Regions from separate parts of the Nocardioides marinquilinus genome, predicted to be linked through region 1. Evidence: predicted binding sites of a transcription regulator. Region 1 holds the regulator's gene; each other region holds the start of a gene.
What was found. Region 1 encodes LexA, which represses DNA repair genes until DNA is damaged. Its sites were predicted from a motif close to TCGAACANNTGTTCGA; they were not measured.
Positions count from the first base shown of each region.

Region 2: a site for LexA is predicted at 3,008-3,023, ahead of ABEA04_RS07130 (HNH endonuclease signature motif containing protein). Genes of this name have one in related genera too.
Region 3: a site for LexA is predicted at 2,590-2,605, ahead of ABEA04_RS10945 (HNH endonuclease signature motif containing protein). Genes of this name have one in related genera too.

Region 1 covers NZ_BAABKG010000002.1:397,525-402,756, reverse strand. The annotation lists gene ABEA04_RS07930 (NupC/NupG family nucleoside CNT transporter) at 1-716, shown strand, start outside; gene ABEA04_RS07925 (hypothetical protein) at 769-1,098, shown strand; gene ABEA04_RS07920 (hypothetical protein) at 1,232-1,729, shown strand; gene ABEA04_RS07915 (LysM peptidoglycan-binding domain-containing protein) at 1,881-2,270, opposite strand; gene lexA (transcriptional repressor LexA) at 2,511-3,275, shown strand; gene ABEA04_RS07905 (alkaline phosphatase D family protein) at 3,393-5,117, shown strand; gene ABEA04_RS07900 (alkaline phosphatase family protein) at 5,117-5,232, shown strand, end outside.
Region 2 covers NZ_BAABKG010000002.1:219,190-224,421, forward strand. The annotation lists gene ABEA04_RS07120 (ATP-binding protein) at 1-1,698, opposite strand, end outside; gene ABEA04_RS07125 (acyl-CoA thioesterase) at 1,788-2,591, shown strand; gene ABEA04_RS07130 (HNH endonuclease signature motif containing protein) at 3,053-4,276, shown strand; gene ABEA04_RS07135 (hypothetical protein) at 4,815-5,232, opposite strand, start outside.
Region 3 covers NZ_BAABKG010000002.1:1,044,582-1,049,813, reverse strand. The annotation lists gene ABEA04_RS10965 (NAD(P)H-quinone dehydrogenase) at 1-48, opposite strand, end outside; gene ABEA04_RS10960 (MarR family winged helix-turn-helix transcriptional regulator) at 122-586, opposite strand; gene ABEA04_RS10955 (GNAT family N-acetyltransferase) at 687-1,007, shown strand; gene ABEA04_RS10950 (DUF5996 family protein) at 1,007-1,957, shown strand; gene ABEA04_RS10945 (HNH endonuclease signature motif containing protein) at 2,635-3,858, shown strand; gene lpdA (dihydrolipoyl dehydrogenase) at 4,333-5,232, opposite strand, start outside.

The DNA of each region.
Region 1 (5,232 bases):
CGCTGGAGTACCTGCTCGCCGCGACGGTCATGAACGCCCCGGCCTCGCTGCTGATCGCCAAGCTGATGTGGCCGGACGACGCCCCCGAGCTGCCCCTCGACCGGCGCCCGGACGACGCACCCCCGGCCGACCGCGCCGCCCAACCGGAGGATGAGCCGGAGGAGGAGCCCGACGTCCGCGACGTGCGCGACGAGGAGTCGGCCAACCTCATCGACGCGCTCGGCCGCGGCGCCATGGCCGGCGGGAGGATCGCGGTCACCGTGCTGGCCCTGCTCATCGCGTTCGTGGCGGTGGTCGCGCTGGCCAACGGCATCCTCGGCGCGGTGGGCGGCTGGTTCGGCGTCGACGACCTCACCTTCGAGCGCATCCTCGGCTGGGCGGTCTCGCCGCTGGCCTGGCTGCTCGGCGTCCCGTGGTCGGAGGCCTCGCAGGCCGGGTCGTGGATCGGCCAGAAGACGGTGCTCAACGAGTTCGTGGCCTACGCCGACTTCGGACCCTCGGTCGGCGACCTCTCCCCCGTCACCGTCGCCGTGGTCACCTTCGCGCTCGCCGGGTTCGCCAACTTCTCCTCGATCGCCATCCAGATCGGCACCATCGGCTCGCTCGCGCCCGACCGGCGCGCCGAGGTCGCACGGCTCGGCCTGCGGGCCCTGCTGGCCGGCAGCCTGGCGAACCTCGCCAACGCCGCCATCGCGGGCGTCGTCATCTCGTTGTAGAGCTGGGCCGTCGGCGGCACGCCGTTCGGCCCGATCCCGCACAATGTGCCCTGTGGCGGGAGGCAAGCGGGCGGGTGCGCGCCCGAAGCGGCGGTTGCGCCCCGGCCTGCTCGTGCTCGCCCTCGGCGTCACCGCGGCGGTGGTGGCGTGGGGCTACCTGGTCCTCGCCGCCATCGACTTCGGCGCCACCGCCCGCGGCGGTGACGACGACGCCTGGTGGTTCCTCGGCCTGGCCTCGCTCGGGGCGGTCGCGTGCCTGTTCCTGGCCCTGCTGCTGCTCGCCCGGATCGCCCGCGCGATCGGCCTGACCCGACCGCCCGAGCGGGACGACGCGGCGTCGTCGACGCCGTCCGCGCCCGGCGGCCGGCGCGCCGCCCGCTGACCCCCGCGGGGGATTCTCTGCGCGATCGGCCCCACGACGGCCCGCACTGACCTAGCCTGCGGGGATCGACCGGCGCCGACCGCCCGCCGGCAGACCCCGGGAGCACGTCGTGGGCAGGAAGCACCAGGTCGCGGTGACGGAGGCCTCCGTCGACGGCGAGACCTACCGCACCACCTGCACCTGCACGTGCGGCTGGCGCGGGGAGTCCTCGGCCACCGGTGAGGCGCCGGCGCTGGCCGCGGCGGCCCGGGTGCGCGTCGACCACCTGCTCGACGCCCACCCCCGCCAGGCCCCCATCGGGTTCCTGCGGCCGCGGGCGGCGGCGCGCTATCGCCATCCCCGCTCGATCAGCGCACCCCACCAGCGGGGCAAGCGGGTGCAGCGCCACGTGGCCTGCGCCTGCGGGTGGACGGCGTCCGCGCGGGCCGGCAGCAACCGCGGCGCCGCGCGCGTGGCCCGGCGCCGCCACACCAACCACGTGACGCTGCAGACCGGCCGGACGCCGTTGCGCGACTACGCGGTGATGGTGGCCGTGGTGCTCGGCGCGGGTGCGGTGCTGGTGGCGATGTTCGCCGTGGCCATGCAGGCCAGCGGGGCCGAGCTCGGCGACCTCGCCTCGTTCCTGGAGTGAGCCGGGCCGGGGACGACCCGGGGACGAATGCGGGGCGGCGCCGTCTTCCCGCGGCGCCGCCCCGACTTCCCCGTGCCCGTCGTCCCCGGGGTCGAGGCGGGGACGACGGCGTGTGTGGCCCGGCCGGCAGGGAATCGCCGGCCGGGACGGCTCAGGAGGCCGGCACCTGCAGCCGCTGGCCGGCGGCGAGGCTCACCGAGTCGAGGTCGTTGAGCTCGACGAGGTGCTGCATGGTGTCGCGGACGTCGCCCTCGACCGCACCGTCGGCGACCAGCTCGGAGGCGAGGCCCCACAGGGTCTCGCCCGGCGCGACCACGACCGTCTCGGTGGCCTCGGGCTGCTCGGTGGCGACCGAGCCCGCGGCGAAGACCAGGCCGATGGCGGCCAGCGCCAGCAGGGTCGCGGCCACCACGGCGAGCCGGCCGCGCCGCGTGAGGCGGTAGACCGGAGCCGGCCGGGTGGGCCGGGTGGGCCGGGTGGAGCGGCTGGCCGGCACGGGGCGGGCGGTGGCGACCGGGCGGGTGGCGTAGGTGGTGCTCATCGGGACTCCTGGGGAAGGGGAAGGGCGTCGATGCGATGTCTAGCGGTGGCCACCGACAACGCCCGCGGACAGCGGGAGGCGGCGGCTTCGCTCACACGTTCGATCGAACACATGAGCGAGACTAGATCAGGTGTTCGAACGTCGCAACCCCTCGTCGTCCGGTCCCGCGGGCCACGACGGCGCGACACGCCGTTCGAACACGTGTTTGAACTCGGGGCGCTTCGGTGAGAACCTGACCGCATGCCGAAGTCCCCGTCCACCTCCTCCGGCCAGCCCGACCGGTCCGCCCCCTCCCGTCGCCGGCAGGTCGCCGAGCTGCCCGACGGCCCGGCCGACGCCACCGGCCTCACGCCGCGCCAGCAGCGGGTGCTGGGCACCATCAAGGACAGCATCGAGCAGCGCGGCTACCCGCCGAGCATGCGCGAGATCGGCGAGGCCGTCGGCCTCACCAGCACCTCCAGCGTCGCGCACCAGCTGCGGGTGCTGGAGTCCAAGGGCTTCCTCAAGCGCGACCACAACCGCCCCCGCGCCCTCGAGGTGTTCCTGCCCGAGGTGATGGCCGCACGCCGCACCCTCGGCCACGCCGACGAGACCGGCATCGACGAGACCGGCATCGGCGATGCCGTCCCGGCCCCCACGAACGTGCCGCTGCTCGGCCGCATCGCCGCCGGCGGGCCGATCCTGGCCGAGGAGCGCTACGACGACGTCTTCCCGCTGCCCAAGCAGCTGGTCGGCGAGGGCGAGCTGTTCCTGCTCGAGGTCTCCGGCGAGTCGATGGTCGACGCCGCGATCTGCCACGGCGACTACGTCGTCATCCGCAAGGAGCAGACCGCCCGCGACGGCGAGATCGTCGCGGCGCTGATCGACGGCGAGGCCACCGTCAAGACGCTGCAGCGCAAGGACGGGCACGTCTGGCTCATGCCGCACAACGCCGCCTTCGACCCGATCGACGGCACCGACGCCACCATCCTCGGCATCGTCACCGCGGTGCTGCGCAAGGTCTGAACCGCTCGAACGTGCGACCAGCACGGCCGACGCCCCGCGCCGACGTCCAGGTGAACACCGGACGACGGCTCGGGGCGTTCGCATGACCCGGGCGTGCTCCGGTCGTTGAATGCGGACGTGAGCCACCTCCCACCGCTCCCCCGCCTGCGCCGCCGGGCGGTGATCGCCGGTGGCGCCGCAGGCACCGTCGGCACCGTCGGCACCGTCGCCGCCAGCGGCGCCGTCGAGCCGCTCGACGCCGCCGCCCTCGAGCCGTCCCCCGAGGGACGCCGCCTGTTCCGCCACGGCGTCGCCTCCGGCGACCCGATGCCCACCCGCGTGGTGCTCTGGACGCGCGTCACCCCCACCGAGGCCAGCCGGCCCGGCTCGGGCCGCGGGCCGGTGGTCGAGGTGACGTGGGAGGTCGCCCGCGACGCCCGGTTCCGACGTGTCGTGCGCCGCGGCACCGTCACGACCGGTCCCGACCGCGACCACACCGTCAAGGTCGACGCCCGCGGGCTGCGTCCGGCGACGTCGTACCACTACCGCTTCACGCTGCGCGGCCACCACAGCCGCGTCGGCCGCACCCGCACCGCGCCCGGTGCCACCGCGACGCCGCGCCGCGTGCGCTTCGGCGTCGTCTCGTGCAGCAACTGGCAGGCCGGGTTCTTCGCCGCCTACCGCGGCCTGGCCCGCCGTGACGACCTGGACGCCGTGCTGCACCTCGGCGACTACCTCTACGAGTACGGCCCGGGCGGCTACGGCGAGGGGCCCGACGAGGTCGACGTCCGCCGCCACGACCCCGCGCACGAGATCGTGAGCCTGGCCGACTACCGGCGCCGGCACGCGCAGTACAAGACCGACCCCGACCTGCAGGACGCCCACGCCCGCCACCCCTGGATCGTCACCTGGGACGACCACGAGGTCGCCAACGACCAGTGGGCCGGCGGCGCGGAGAACCACCAGCCCGGCGAGGGCGGCTACCGCAGGCGCCGCGCCCACGCCCACCGCGCCTACGACGAGTGGATGCCGGTACGCCTCGACTCCACCGCGCGACTCGGCGACGGCACCCGGCTCTACCGGCGGCTGCGGTTCGGCCGCCTGGCCGAGATCAGCATGCTCGACCTGCGCACCTACCGCTCCGAGCAGGTCGAGACCGCCGCGCCGACGCCGGTGCCGGCCGCCGAGGCCGAGGTCAGCGACCCCGACCGCACCATCACCGGCACCGCGCAACGACGCTGGCTACAGCGCTCGCTGGCCCGGCGCGGCTCGCTGTGGAAGGTGGTCGGCAACCCGGTGATGGTCACGCCGGTGACCTTCGGCCAGCTGCCGCGCGAGATCACCGACGCCGTCAACGCCGCCACCGGCGTGGTGCCCGACGACGGCTTCCCCTACAACGTCGACCAATGGGACGGCTACACCGCCGACCGGCGCCGGGTGCTGCGCTTCATCGCCGACCACCAGGTGCAGAACGCGTTGTTCGTCACCGGCGACATCCACTCCGCGTGGGCGGCCGAGGTGCCCTTCGACGTCGGCGCCTACCCGCTGCGGGGCGCCGGCGCGGTCGAGTTCGTGTGCAGCTCGGTCACCTCGAACAACCTCAAGGACATCACCGGCTCTCCGCGCCGCACCACGAGCCTGGCGGTGGAGGCCGCCATCCTGGCCGAGAACCCGCACATCAAGTACCTCAACTTCGACGACCACGGGTTCTGCGTGCTCGACCTGACCGCGCGGCGGGCGCAGATGGACTGGTACGTCATCGGCGAGCGCTCCGACCGGCACACCCGCATCCGCCACGACCGCTCCTTCGCCACCCGCGTCGGCAGCAACCGGGTCGTCGAGGTCGACGGGCCGGTGCGCTGATGTGCGGCGAGACCCCCGGGGCGGGCCCGGGCGCGTTCGAGCGCGGCGCCGCCGACCTCGTCACCGGACGCCGCACCCTGCTGCAGGCGGGCGGCGCCGGCCTGGCGTTCTCCAC
Region 2 (5,232 bases), 180 kb from region 1:
CAGCAGCACGCGGGTCGCGACCTCGCGGCCGAGCGGCAGCACGAACCAGAACCGGCTGCCCGTGCCGGGGGTGCTCTCGGCCCGCAGCTCTCCGCCCATCGCCGTCACCAGCCGCTGGCTGATCGACAGGCCCAGGCCGGTGCCGCCGAACTCGCGCGTCGTCGAGGCGTCGGCCTGCGCGAAGGGCTCGAAGATGCGGCGCAGGTCGTCGGGCTCGATGCCGATGCCGGTGTCGGTGACCTCGAAGCGCACCCGGACGACGTCCGGCGGGTCGAGGTCGGACCCCTCGGTCCGGGCGGAGATGCCGACCTCGCCGCGCGGCGTGAACTTCACCGCGTTCGCGGCCAGGTTGAGCAGCACCTGGCGCAGCCGCCACGGGTCGCCGCGCAGCCCCGGCGGGGCGTCGGCGTCGACGCGCACCCGCACCTCGCCGGCGCGCTCGGGGTCGACCACGATGTCGGCGACGTCGCGCAGCACGCGGGCGACGTCCAGCTCGACCGTCTCGACCTCGATGCGGCCGGCCTCGATCTTGGCGAAGTCGAGGACGTCGTTGAGGATCGACAGCAGGGCCTTGCCGGCGCCGTCGACGCCCTCGGCCCACCGGCGCTGACGGTCGTCGAGGTCGCTGGTGAGCAGCAACGCGTTGAGGCCGAGGACGCCGTTCATCGGTGTGCGGATCTCGTGGCTCATCGTGGCCAGGAACTCCGACTTCGCCTGGGACGCCGCCACCGCGTCGTCGCGGGCGGCCTCGACGTCGGCGCGGGCCCGGTCCATCGCGTGCAGCACCCGCACGGTGCGCGTGACCGCGAGCGCGACCAGTGCGACGGTGCCGGCGAGGATCACCCGCCGTGCCACCGGCTCGTCGCCGGTCGGCAGCAGGAGCAGCACGGTCGGCGTGGCCAGCGGGATGATCGCCACCAGCACCTGCCCGGTGGCCGAGCGCGCCGCCCCGGTGACGGGGGCGACGGCGCGGACGGTCGACCAGTTGGCGCGCGCGATGAGGGCGCCGCCGAGGGTCCAGCCGAGGTTGGTCCAGCGGTCGTCGAGGTCGGACACCAGGTCGAGCAGCGAGGCGAGGTCGGCGCCCATCCAGCAGGCGAGGCCGGCGATCAGCCAGGCGCCGCCGATCTCGCTGCGCCGCCGCGGGCTGAGCCCGACCCGCACGAGCAGGCCGAGCGCGACGGCGTCCAGCACGGGGTAGGCGGAGAGCACGAGCGTGCCGAGGTCGGTCGGGCCCGCCGTGCCGCCGAGGCGCAGCTGCACCTCCCAGACGACCAGCACCGACATCACCGCGACGGTGAGCGCGTCGACCACCGAGTCGAGGTCGATGAGGCGGCCGCTGGCGTTGGCCGAGCCGAAGAACAGCCCGAGGCCGAGCAGCGCGACGGCGAGCAGGTAGGGGACGTCGGCCGGTGACGCGTCGGGGACGTCGCGCCTCACCGCGTCGACGAAGTAGACGAGGTCGCCCAGCGCGTTGGCGGCGAGCGCGATCGCGAGCGTGGTGGAGACGAGGCGGCGCAGCCCGCCGTGGCGGCGCGAGCCGAGCCACGCCCACGACGCCGCGCCGGCGTTGACCACGATGATCAGCACGTTGGTCACCGCGTCGGGCAGGGCGTCGGTGGTCGCGCAGGTGACGACCGCGAGCGCGGTCAGCGCGGCCAGCACCCAGGTCGGGGTGCGGCTGGTGGCCTCGGGCATCGACGTCTCTTCGGGGGAGTGGGGGCGCCCCAGTGTGGCCGACCGGACGCCGCCGCGGACCCGAATCGCCGTGGCCTAGCCTGCGTGGCGTGACCTCCGTGCTCGACCGCGCCACCGCCGTGACCGGCCAGGACGGCGCCTACCGGGCCGGGCTCGACGCCGGCTGGGTCGTCGGCGGCGGCGTCAACGGCGGCTACCTGCTCGCCGTCGCCGCACAGGCGCTCGGCGCCGAGCTCGCCGACCGGCCCGACCCCGTCGCCCTCAGCGCCTACTACCTCTCCGCCAGCCGGCCCGGCCCCGCCGACGTCGACGTGCGGGTGCTGCGCGAGGGCGGCAGCACCGCCACCGCCGCCGCCGACGTGAGCCAGGACGGCGTCGCCCGGCTCAGCGTGCTCGCCACGTTCGGCGACCTCGGCAGGCAGGCGGACGACGTCCGCACGACGGCGGTGCGCCCCGACCTGCCGCCGCCCGAGGAGTGCGTCTCGCACCGCGACGCCACGCCCGAGGAGTTCCTGGACGCCTCGCCGCTGCTGCGGCGCTTCGACCTGCGCTTCGACCCGGCCGCGCTGGGCTGGGCCCGCGGGCGGCCCGACGACTCCGGCGTGCTGACCGCGTGGTTCCGGCTCGAGGACGAGCGCGAGCCCGACCCGCTCGCGCTCCTGCTCGCCGTCGACGCCCTGCCGCCGGTGACCTTCACCTTCGGCGCGATGGGCTGGGCCCCCACGCTCGAGCTAACCGCCCACGTGCGCGCCCGCCCCGCCCCCGGCTGGCTGCTCGTCACCCACCGCACCCGCAACATGGCCGGCGGGCTGTTCGAGGAGGACTGCGAGGTCTGGGACGCCGCCGGCCGCCTCGTCGCCCAGTCCCGCCAGCTCGCCCGCCTCCCGCGCTGACCGGCCGTTCGACGCCGGCCCACCCACACGGACCCTGAGCCTGTCGAAGGGCCCCCGCCGGTGGTTGAGCAGCAGGCCCCAGCGAGCGTCGTCGAAACCACCGGCCCGTTGAGGCCAGCCCGACGCCACGGACCCTGAGCCTGTCGAAGGGCCCACACCGGTGGTTGAGCAGCGAGCGTCTGCGCGAGCGTCGTCGAAACCACCGGCCCTCCACGCAGACGTCCGCGCACGACGTCCCTCCGACGAGCTCAGGGTCCGTCGGCGCGCGTTCGCGCGAGAATTGCGCAGGCCTTCACGATGGTCGAGGTGCGAGGAGCCCTGGCGACGAGCCTCGAGACCGCCGGCCCGTCGAAGCCCAGCCCGACCCCACGGACCCTGAGCCTGTCGAGGGGCACTTCGACGTTCTCCACAGGTCATCGAACACATTAGCGGTTGTCAGTGGTCGACGGTAGGATCGGCCTATGCCGACCACCACCCAGACACCCCGCGTGAGCAGCGACCCGCTGCTCGACGCGGTCGAGTCCGTGGTGGCCGAGCAGGCCCGGGTGGACGTCGCCAAGCTCCGCGCCGTGCTGGCCTGGGCGGCCGACCACACCACCACCGACGCCGACTACATCACTAACACCCTGGCCGAGCCCGGCCTCGAGGTCGCCGGCCCGGGTGCGCCGGTGGTCGGCGAATGGGCGGCCCTCGACCTGGCCGCGGTCATGGGCGTCTCCACCGACTCCGGACTCCGCTACCTCGGTCACGCCCTCGAGCTGCGCCACCGCCTGCCCCGCCTATACCGCCGGGTCCTCGATATGGAGGTTCCGGTGTGGCGGGCCTTCCGCGTCGCCGAGCACACCGTGATCCTCAGCAAGGTCGGCGCCGCGTTCGTCGACCACGCCCTGGCGCCGTTCGCCCACGACCTCTCCCTCGCCCAGATCGAACGGACCACGGCCGGTGCCATGGCCCGGTTCGACCCCGAGGAAGCCGAGCGGCGCCGGGTCGAGGCCGCCGAGCGACGGGGCGTCGACATCCGCTTGAACGGGCTCGACGTCCCGATCAACGGCACCGTCGAGATCGCCGCCACCCTCGACGTCGCCGACGCGATCGACCTCGAGGCCGCCGTCCGCGCCGGTGCGCAGCAGTCCGCCGACCTCGGCTCGACCCAGACCCTCGACGTCCGCCGCTCCCAGGCCCTCGGCGAGATGGCCCGCGCACAGCTGGCCCTCGACCTCGACACCGAGCCCGGGTCGGGACGCGGCGTCACGCTGTACGCGCACCTCGACGGCACCGACGTCGGCGTCCTCGACAACACACAGACCCCTGTGCTCATCGAGCAGATCAAGGCGTGGTGCGCAGCCGCCGGCACGAAGGTCACCGTGCGACCGGTCGTCGACCTGAACGTCGAGACGTCCAGCGACGCCTACCGCCCCAGCCCGACCGTCATCGAGCACGTGACCTTGCGCGATCGGCACTGCGTCTTCCCGCGCTGCACCAGACGACGGGTCGACCTCGACCACATCCACCCTCACGAGGCCGGCGGACCGACCTCGACGTCCAACCTCGCCCCGCTCTGCCGCCGGCACCACCGCGCGAAGACCCACAGCCGCTGGCGCTACCGGATGCTCGAGCCCGGCCTGTACGAGTGGATCAGCCCCACCGGCCGCACCCACCTCGTCGACCGCCGCCGACGACCCTGACCGCCCCACACCCCGCCCACCGCGGGGCTACCGGCATGCCCCGTGCGTCACGTTCGCGTTGACCCTGCGGGGTCTCGAGGCTCGGCCGTGGCCGGCCTCGCACCTCGACCACCGGAGATCCACGTGGGCGTTTGCGCACCACGTCCCTTCGACAAGCTCAGGGTCCGTGGGGGTGCGTTGCCGTTGACGGTGGGGGGTCTCGAGGCTCGGCCGTGGCCGGCCTCGCACCTCGACCACCGGAGATACACGCGTAGGTTCGCGCACGACGTCCCTTCGACAAGCTCAGGGTCCGTGGGGGTGCGTTCGTGTTGACCGTGGGGGGTCTCGAGGCTCGGCCGTGGCCGGCCTCGCACCTCGACCACCGCGAAGGCGCCCGACGATGGTCGAGGTGCGAGGAGCCCCGGTGACGAGCCTCGAGACCACCGGCCCTGGTTCGACAAGCTCAGGGTCCGTGCGGGCGCGATTGCGTTGACTTCCCGGGGTCTCGACGACGGCCTCGCGCAGGTGCTCGGCCTGCTCGACCAGCGGTGGGTACCCGTCAGTCGAAGTAGCTGCGGCGCATGGTGAACAGCCAGCGGGCGGTGGGGTGCTCGCTGACGCCCCAGAGGAGGTCGTCGGCGGGGGAGTGGGCGAGGTCCTCGTTGCCCATGGGGGTGGCGTGGGGGTGCTCGACGTCGTCGGCGAAGACCGAGCCGCGGGTGGTGCGGCCCTGGGAGACCGAGGTGAACACGCGGCCACCGGCGGCGGCGACGCCCTGCATGCGCAGCGGGCCGGAGCCGATCAGCTCGACGTCCCCGGTGGGCAGGCCGGTGATGGGGTCGAGCGGCAGTCGCGCCAGCCGGCGGGTGCGCGCGGCCGCGTTGGTGTACTCGCCGGCGAGCAACGACGGCCCGCCGGCCGAGCCGTGGTCGAGGCCCAGGAACGAGTAGCGGAACCGCTCGACGCCCTCCGCCGTG
Region 3 (5,232 bases), 650 kb from region 1:
CTCGTACCCGCCCGGTCCGCCGCCGAGGATGACCACCCGATCGCTCATGCGGCCAGTCTCGCAGCCGGGGTGCGGGCGCGGCGGGGCGGTGCGGCGTGGTGGTGCGGCGTGGGCCGGGCGGTCAGTCGCCCAGCTCGTCGAGCCGGGCGACCACCTTCTCGACGGCGCGGCGCAGCGCCTGCTGCTCGGCGTCGTCGAGCGGGTCGAGGACGACGCGCCGCACGTGCGCGACGTGGTCGGGTGCGGCGTCCTCGAGGTGGCGGTGGCCCGCCTTGCTGAGGACGGCGAGGGTGAACCGGCCGTCCTCGGGGTCTGGCTCGCGGCGCACCAGCCCGCGCCGCTGCAGCCGGCTGATCAGGTGCGAGAGCCGCGACAGCTCGCAGTGGGCGAGCTCGGCGAGACGGCTGATGCGCACGGCGTGGCCGGGCTGGTCCGACAGCCCGGCGAGCACGTAGTACTCCATCAGGCTGAGGTCGGCGTCGCGCTCGAGCTGCCGTTCCAGGGCGGCGGGCAGCCGGTTCAGCAGGCTGTCGAGGGCACGCCAGGTCGCCATCTCCTCGGCGCTCAGCCAGGGCTCGTCCGGCACGCGCGCACCCTACTCAGCCGCCCGCGCGCCGGATCACTTGAATGCTCAAGTCATCACTGACACGATCGGGGCGACCCGTCCCCCCATCGAAGGGCCCCCCGTGACCGACCCCGCCGCCGACGTCTCCGTGACCCCCGACCGCGACCAGCACCGCTACGAGGCCCGGGACGGCGCCGGCGCCGTCGCTGGCTTCATCGACTACCAGGACGCCGGCCAGGTCGTGGTGCTCAGCCACACCGAGGTCGACCCCGCCTTCGAGGGCCGCGGCATCGGCAGCGTCCTCGCCCGCGCCGCGCTGGACGACGTCCGAGCGCGAGAGCTCAAGGCTCTGGTGACGTGCCCGTTCATCATCGGCTGGCTCAAGCGGCACCGCGAGTACGTCGACGTGCTCTACAACGCGCCGGCCCGGGGCGGGCAGTGATGGCGTCCGCGTCGGGGGCGGCGTCGGCGTGGCCGCGGCTGCGCGTCGACTCCTGGACCGAGACCCGCGACACCCTGCACATGTGGACCCAGGTGGTCGGCAAGGTGCGGATGGCGCACGCCCCGCTGACCAACCACTGGTGGCAGGTGACGCTCTACGTGAGCCCGCGCGGCCTCACGACCGGCCCGGTGCCGCACGGCTCCGGGGTGCTCGACCTCGAGCTCGACCTCGTCGACCACCGGCTCGCCCTGCGCACCAGCGCCGGCGAGCGGCGCGAGGTGGCGCTGTCGTCCCGGCCGGTGGCGGACTTCTACGCCGAGACGATGGCGGCGCTGGCCGACGTCGGCGTCGAGACCCGCATCGACCCGCGCCCCAACGAGGTCGACCCGGCGATCCCGTTCGACCAGGACGACGTCCACACCACCTACGACCCCGAGGCGGCGCACCTGTTCTGGCAGCAGCTGGTGCGGGCCGACCGAGTGATCGGTGAGTTCCGCTCGCACTTCGTCGGCAAGGTCAGCCCGGTGCACTTCTTCTGGGGTGCGCTCGACCTGGCCTGCACGCGGTTCTCCGGACGCCGCGCGCCCGAGCACCCCGGCGGCGCCCCGAACTGCGGCGACTGGGTGATGGTCGAGGGCTACTCGCGCGAGCTCAGCAGCTGCGGGTTCTGGCCCGGTGGCGGCGAGGAGGGCGCGTTCTACTCCTACGCCTACCCCGAGCCCGACGGGTTCGCCCAGGCCGCCGACCTGCCCGACGGCGCGTTCTACAGCGACCAGCTGCGGCAGTACCTGCTCCCCTACGAGGCCGCCGCCGACGCCGCCGACCCGGACGCCGTCGTCTCGCGGTTCCTGCACGCCACCTACGGCGCCGCCGCCGACCTCGCCCACTGGGACCGCGCCGAGCTCGAGGACGACCCCGCCCGCTGGCCCCAGCACCGCCCCGGCCGCTAGCGCACCGGCTGCCGGTGGTCGAGCGGCGAGGTCGGGACCTCCGGCCGTCGATGCGAACGTTCGCCTCCACCTCGCGCGGTCTCGAGGCTCGGCCGTGGCCGGCCTCGCACCTCGACCACCGTGCAGGTCCGCCCCCCACGATGGTCGAGGTGCGAGGAGCCCCGGCGACGAGCCTCGAGACCGCCGGCCCACCGATCCCACCCCGACCACACGGACCCTGAGCTTGTCGAAGGGTCACACCGGTGGTTGAGCAGCGCGCGTCGTCGAAACCACCGGCCCACCCAGCCCAACCCGACCCCACGGACCCTGAGCCCGTCGCGGGCCCGGTCTGCCGGTGGTTGAGCAGCGAGCCCTCGGCGAGCGTCGTCGAAACCACCGGCCCACCACGCAGACGTTCGGGCGCGACGTCCCTTCGGCAAGCTCAGGGTCCGTACGGGGACGTTCGCGTTGACCGTGCGAGGTCTCGAGGCTCGGCCGTGGCCGGCCTCGCACCTCGACCACCGCCAGGCCGACTCCGGTGGTTGAGCAGCGAGCCCCAGCGAGCGTCGTCGAAACCACCGGCCTTCACAGCCCAGCCAGACCCCACGGACCCTGAGCCTGTCGAAGGGCACCCCAGCGATCTCCACAGGCCATCGAACACCTCAGCGGTTGTCAGTGGTCAGCGATAGAATCGGCCTATGCCGACCACCACCCAGACACCCCGCCTCAGCAGCGACCCGCTGCTCGACGCGGTCGAGTCCGTGGTGGCCGAACAAGCCCGGGTGGACGTCGCCAAGCTCCGCGCCGTGCTCGCCTGGGCGGCCGAGAACGAGTTGCAGGACGCCGACTACATCACCGACGCCCTGGCCGAGCCGGGGCTCGAGGTAGCCGGCCCCGGCGCACCGGTCGTCCACGAATGGGCCGCGCTCGACCTCGCAGCCGTCATGGGCGTCTCCACCGACTCCGGACTGCGCTACCTCGGCCACGCCCTCGAGCTGCGGCACCGACTCCCGCGCTTGTTCGCTCGGGTCATTGGTGGCGAGGTTCCGGTCTGGCGGGCGTTCCGGGTCGCCGAGCACACCGTGATCCTGAGCAAGGTCGGCGCCGCGTTCGTCGACCAGGCCCTGGCGCCGTTCGCCCACGACCTCTCGCTGGCCCAGATCGAACGGACCACCGCCGCCGCCATCGCCCGGTTCGACCCCGCCGAGGCCGAACGACGACGTCAGGACGCAGCCGAACGTCGCGGCGTCGACATCCGACTCAACGGGCTCGACGTCCCGATCAACGGCACCGTCGAGATCGCCGCCACCCTCGACGTCACCGACGCGATCGACCTCGAAGCCGCCGTCCGCGCCGGCGCGCAGCAGCTCGCCGACCTCGGCTCGACCGAGACCCTCGACGTCCGCCGCTCCCAGGCCCTGGGAGAGATGGCCCGCGCGCAGCTCGCCCTCGACCTCAACACCGAGACCGGGTCGGGACGTGGGGTCACGCTGTACGCGCACCTCGACGGCAGCGATGTCGCGACCCTCGATAACACCCAGACCCCCGTGCTCATCGAGCAGATCAAGGAGTGGTGCGGGGCAGCCGCGACGAAGGTCACCGTGCGACCCGTCGTGGACCTCAACACCGAGACGGCGAGCGACGCCTACCGGCCCAGCCCCACCGTCGCCGAGCACGTCATGCTCCGCGACCGTCACTGCGTCTTCCCGCGCTGCACCAGACGGCGGGTCGACCTCGACCACATCCACCCGTACGAGTGCGGCGGACCGACGTCCACCGCCAACCTCGCGCCGCTGTGCCGACGGCACCACCGCGCCAAGACCCACAGCCGCTGGCGCTACCGCATGCTCGAACCCGGGCTCTACGAGTGGACCAGTCCCACCGGACGCACCTTCACCGTCGACCGACGCCGACGACCCTGACCGCCCTACACCCCGCCTCGGCGGGGCTATCGGCGTGCGTTGGGGCCCTTCGACAAGCTCAGGGTCCGTGGGGTCGCGTTCACGGTGACCTCCCGGGGTCCTCGAGGCTCGGCCGTGGCCGGCCTCGCACCTCGACCACCGTCAGGCCGACTCCGGTGGTTGAGCAGCGAGCCCCAGCGAGCGTCGTCGAAACCACCGGCCGTCCACGCAGACGTTCGCGCACGACGTCCCTTCGACGGGCTCAGGGTCCGTGGGGTCGCGTTCGCGTTGACGTCCCGAGGTCTCGAGGCTCGGCCGTGGCCGGCCTCGCACCTCGACCACCGCCAGGCCGAGTCCGGTGGTTGAGCAGCGAGCCCCAGCGAGCGTCGTCGAAACCACCGGCCGTCCACGCAGACGTTCGCGCACGACGTCCCTCCGACGGGCTCAGGGTCCGTGCGGGGCTGGGTTCGCGGCGGCTGTCGAGCCGCGGGGTCGTCAGAGGTTGATCATGTGGCCCGCGATGCCCTCGACGGCCTCCTTCATGGCCTCGGAGAGCGTGGGGTGGGCGAAGATGTTGCGGGCGACCTCGTCGGCGGTGAGGTCCCACTGCTGGGCGAGGGTGAGGGCGGGGAGCAGCTCGGTGACCTCGGGGCCGATGAGGTGGGCGCCGACGATCTCGTTGTGCTCGGCGTCGGCGACGATCTTGACGAACCCGACGCCCTCGGCCATGCCGCGGGCCTTGCCGTTGGCCGAGAACGGGAACTGCGCGACCTTGACGTCGTAGCCCTTCTCCTTGGCCTGCTCCTCGGAGTAGCCGAAGGAGGCGATCTGGGGCTGGCAGAACGTGGCCCGCGGGATCATGTCGAAGTTGATCTCCATGGTCTCGGCGTCGGCGATGGTCTCGGCCGCGACGACGCCCATGGCCTCGGCGGTGTGGGCGAGCATCAGCTTGCCGGTGACGTCGCCGATCGCGTAGACGTGCTCGACCGACGTCCGGCCGCGGCCGTCGACGGCGATGGCACCGCGGTCGGTCAGCTCGACGCCGACCGAGTCGAGGCCGTAGCCCTCCAGCCGCGGTGCGAAGCCGAACGCGGCGAGGAACTTGTCGGCCTCGAGGGTCTGGGAGTCGCCGCCGTCGGCGGGCGAGACGGTGACCGTCACACCGGAGCCGGTGTCGTCCACCTTCTCGACCTTGGTCGAGAGCAGCACCTTCACGCCGAGCTTCTTGTACTGCTTGAGCAGCTCCTTCGAGACGTCGGCGTCCTCGGTGGGCACCATGCGGTCGAGGAACTCCACGATCGTCACGTCGACGCCGAAGTTCTTCATCACGTAGGCGAACTCGACGCCGATGGCGCCCGAGCCACCGATGATGATCGAGCTCGGCAGCTGCTCGTC